2 regions of the Polycladomyces zharkentensis genome follow, and region 2 is predicted to be linked to the other one. Evidence: predicted binding sites of a transcription regulator. Region 2 holds the regulator's gene; the other holds the start of a gene.
The links. Region 2 encodes NrdR, which represses ribonucleotide reductase genes. Its sites were predicted from a motif close to AACACNATATATNGTGTT; they were not measured.
Positions count from the first base shown of each region.

Region 1 (2,465 bases), on a different contig from region 2:
TGCACCCACTTGGCCGTCCATCCCGGCCGGGCAGGTGTGCCATTCGTTGATCGTGCCGTCATATTGCACGCCGGGATCAGCACATTCCCATGCGGCTTGTCCGATCTGCCGCCACAAATCGCGGGCGGAGACGACTTTGGCCGTTTTGCCGTTGGTACGGTATTTGAGCGCCCAGCCGCCGTCTTCCTCCAGCGCTTTAAAGAACTCATGCGGGACGCGTACCGAGTTGTTGGAGTTTTGACCGGATACCGTCTCATACGCTTCGCCGTTGAACGAAGGATCGTATCCGGCGGCGATCAACGCGCGCACTTTTTTCTCTTCGTTGGATTTCCAGTTGATGAACTCCTCCACATCCGGGTGGTCGATGTCCAAACAGACCATTTTGGCCGCCCGACGGGTCGTTCCACCCGACTTGATCGCACCGGCGGCTCGGTCACCGATTTTGAGGAACGACAGCAATCCCGATGAGGTGCCCCCGCCGGAAAGCGGTTCACCCTTGCCGCGGATGTTGGAGAAGTTGGTGCCCGTTCCGCTTCCGTATTTGAACAGGCGGGCTTCACGCACCCACAGGTCCATGATGCCGCCTTCGTTCACCAGATCGTCCTCGACGGACTGGATGAAACAGGCGTGCGGCTGCGGCCGGCTGTAGGCGTCTTCCCCCTGTTTCAGTTCTTCCGTTTCGGGGTCGACGTAATAGTGGCCCTGTGGTTTCCCCTTGATGCCGTAGGCATAGGCCAGCCCCGTGTTAAACCATTGCGGCGAGTTGGGTGCGGCCATCTGATGCAACATCATGTACACCAATTCATCGTAAAACGCCTGCGCGTCCTCTTCGGTATCAAAATAGCCGTAACGCTCTCCCCAATCCCGCCAGCAACCGGCCAGACGGTGAACCACCTGCTTGACGCTCGTTTCCGGTCCGGTTACCGGCTGACCGTTTTCATCCAAGATCGGATTGCCGTTTTCATCCTTCTGCGGAACACCGGCTTTTCGGAAATACTTCGAGATCATGATATCGGCCGCCACCTGCGACCATGCTTTGGGCACTTCCGCCCCCTTCATCTCAAACACAACCGAACCATCCGGGTTGGTGATCCGACAGTCCCGTTTCACATACTCTACGGAGTCGAAAGGATCTTCTCCCGGACGGGTAAAGTATCGTTTGATTTTCACTCCGAAATCCTCCTCATGATCGCTTTTTTCTTTCGTTTCATCATGGTTGGTTGATGCAATCACCATTCATTTCGCAATATGTAGGTGTAAGCTTATTATACCACTACTACATATTGTGTAAAATTTGCATTTTGCCGATTGCGAGCGAATGATGCGCACCTGTTTGTCCCTGGTGGTGCTCACTCGTTATAACCGTGGATTTTCCGGTTTGATTTTCTTCCTATCCTCCCCAGTCTGACCGGAAAGCACCGTTGTTTCGATTTTTGAGAAAAGGTTGTCAACTGCCGCAACTTCATGCAAACTAAAACGTATATGGTGGATGAAGAAGCGGGAAATATGATTTCCCCGACAAATAACTGGGACAAGGAGGCCAAACGCATGACCATTCTTTTCAACGACCAATTGATCGCGCGTGACGAGGCGCGTGTGGACGTGGAAGACCGCGGATACCAGTTCGGCGACGGTGTATATGAAGTGATCCGTGTTTACGGCGGCCACCCCTTCTGCCTGGAAGAGCATCTCGACCGCCTGGAACGAAGCGCTCGGGAAATCCGCATGCCGTTGCCGTATTCCCGAGAGAAGACGGAACACCTGCTGCTGCAATTGATCGAAGCCGATCATCTCAAAGAGGGCTACCTGTATGTACAGATCACACGTGGCGTCGCCCCTCGGGATCATGCGTTTCCGTCCAAGAGCGAACCGGTGTTGACGGCCTATGCCGTTGAATCACAACGCCCCACCGATCTGATGAAAAACGGCATCCGCGCCATTACACAGGAAGACATCCGCTGGTTGCGCTGCGACATCAAAAGCCTCAACCTGCTGGGCGCGGTATTGGCCAAACAAGCTGCGGTGGATGCCGGCGCGCAGGAAGCGATTTTGCATCGGAACGGAACGGTGACGGAAGGCAGTGCCACCAACGTGTTCATCGTCAAGGACAACACCTTGTGGACACATCCCGCCAACCACCTCATTTTACACGGAATCACACGTGCCGTCACCTTGAAATTGGCGGAAAAAGAAGGGATTCCCGTTCGCGAGGAGGCATTTTCTTTGGAAGACCTCCGTTCCGCTGACGAAGTCTTCATCACCAGTACGACCAAAGAAATCGTACCGGTTGTAGCGGTGGACGGCATCCCCGTCGGGACGGGCCAACCGGGATTGGTGACGCGGAAACTTCAGCAGGCCTTTGAACAAAAAATCGGTGTCTCGGTGTAACCGACCACCTGTTCACCCGACATGATCCATCACCTGCCCGTCACAGGTTTCCTGTCCATCTCCGCGAAAACCTCCAA
Region 1 is NZ_JAFHAP010000008.1:598,953-601,417, forward strand. It holds gene JQC72_RS10195 (vitamin B12-dependent ribonucleotide reductase) at 1-1,236, opposite strand, end outside; gene dat (D-amino-acid transaminase) at 1,549-2,388, shown strand.
Region 1: JQC72_RS10195 (vitamin B12-dependent ribonucleotide reductase) is a predicted target of NrdR. The motif match lies at 1,273-1,290, and genes of this name have one in related genera.

Region 2 (2,465 bases):
TGTTGTTGGGCACGTTCCATCTGCATGGCCACTGCGTGGGGGAGCTTCTCTTCCCGAATCGATTTGGTCCGGGTTCCCCTTGAGGTAAGGTGTCTGTTGCCCTGCTGTTTTTTCCACTCCCAATTCAACTCTTGACGGGCGATTTCCATCGCTTCCCGAGCAGTTTGTACTTTTCGCCGCTTCCAATGCCCGGCGATTTTTTCCACCAAGGCTTTTGGCAGTTTGTAGTCATGCGTATACAACACGTATTCCAGCAGGACGTTGATCACCCCATGCGGCAATCCGTATTCGTGCATCAGACGGGCGACCAGCTCGACATCGGCATCCGGAATGCGCATACCATCTTGAAAATACGACAATAATTCCAAGGGTGACAGTTGCTCCAGTTCCCGGATATGTTTCTCTTCGTCCGTCATTTCCTCCGGCGATTTCTCCGGTTCGGGTAAGGGCGCCTTTTTCCCTTCCTCCGACACCAACGCTTTCTTTTTGATCATCGGCGGTTCGCCGTACTGCAACCGGTATTCCTTTTTGACAAACCGGCGCAATCGCTCGATGTCGATCTCACCGCCCCTGGTGATATACGGATTTTGCAGCGCCCGAAGCAAGTCCGGATCACTCAGTCCGTACAGGAAGCGGATCTCCTGAATTTGCCGCTTCACCTCATCCGTCCACGCCTCATCCGGGATCACCGTTTTCAAACGGGACCGGATCATGTCAAACGAAGCCTCATCCCAGTGAAACGGCGGGGCTTGTCCATCCGTCACCCCCGTCGGCTCCCCTTCCATCGGCAATAACGATGGGGTATCCGACTGTGCAGCCGCCACTTCCGAGGGAGACAAACATCCGAATACTTCCTGAAACGATTTGGTGACATTTACTCGCTCATCCGGCTCCCCCGCAGCTTCTTCTCTGTTCAGCAACTGCCGGCGGAGTGCCAGATAGGAATCTTTGCCCAAACGATGATACAACGTGATACTGAGTACATCACTCTGGAAAAAACGCTCCGGAACCAATGGCGGCACCAGCTCGTATTCAATCCGATGGGTCGTGTTTTCGCGAACCTCATACGTGTTGAGCAGACCCACACCTTCCAGTAAAAATCGGCTTTCCAACAAATCCTGCCAAGAAACGGACAACAGATTCATCAGATACAAATGAGGATGGGCATCCGATCGACCAGCCCGATCCGGCGGTGCCTGATACGCCAGGGTAAGATACAGGGCGATGGCGGTCGAACCGACGATTGGCTGATACAAATGCAACAATCCGATAATATCCGCCAGATGAATGGGGCGGCGGGTTCGGCAGATCCATTCGTCGCGCGGTGTGCACTGATTCCATAACATTGACATCCACCAAGCCCCCCGTCGCTTCGTCCAAAATCATCCTCTTATTTTATCATAAGAAAAAGAAAGCGACACAACCGCCACTGAAACACACCGGATGGGACAAGATCAGGATTTTCCCGTCCTGTTCAACAAATCCTCCAATTCCCGCACAAATGCATCGATATCCTGAAATTGTCGGTAGACGGATGCAAACCGCACATATGCCACCTCGTCCACATCCACCAGTCGCTCCATGATCATTTCTCCGATCACTTTGGTGGGAACTTCCGTTTCCCCCCGCTCACGCAAGGTGCGTTCAATCTCATCCACGAGCGCTTCCAGCCGTTCCAGCGGCACCTCACGCTTTTCACACGCGCGGAACAAGCCCCGCAGGATTTTTTCCCTGCTGAATACTTCCCGGCCCCCGTCCTTCTTGATCACCATCAGTGGTTTTTCCTCCACGGTTTCAAAGGTGGTAAACCGCCTGCCGCACGCCTCGCACTCGCGACGCCGACGGATCGATTTTCCCTCGTTGGCCGGACGGGAGTCCAAAACCCGGCTTCCCATGCTCCCGCAAAAAGGGCACCGCATGCAACATTCCTCCCCGTATTGGACCGTTGACTGTTTCGTATGTAACGCGCTTTGCCCAGTCCGTCGCTTTGATAGTATTCCATCTTACAGGAAATTTGCAACAGGAAATCAACGTGGGAAAAAAAGAAAAACCGGCTGTGAGAGGCGTCCGTGCCTCCCACTTGCCGGTCAACATGGTGAGATTGGCGGGGAACTCATTATCAGACCGTAGCTTCCTGTCTCACTTTCGTTTCATGGTTCAAAAACGAACCAATATGCTTGACCAAATCGACCACACGACAAGAGTAGCCCCATTCGTTGTCGTACCACGCCAGCACTTTCACCTGCGTCTCACTGATCACCATTGTCGAGGGCGCATCAATGATGGCTGAATGGTCGTTGCCGTTGAAGTCGGAGGAGACCAGCGGCAGTTCACAGTATTGGAGGTATCCTTTCATCGCGGTTTCCGCCGCTTCTTTGAGCACTCGGTTCACCTTTTCGACCGTGACCGGCACGCGCAGGTCGGCCACCAAATCCACCACCGACACGTTGGGAGTGGGTACGCGT
Region 2 is NZ_JAFHAP010000006.1:65,816-68,280, reverse strand. It holds gene JQC72_RS05775 (replication initiation and membrane attachment family protein) at 1-1,352, opposite strand, end outside; gene nrdR (transcriptional regulator NrdR) at 1,455-1,919, opposite strand; gene JQC72_RS05765 (glyceraldehyde-3-phosphate dehydrogenase) at 2,120-2,465, opposite strand, start outside.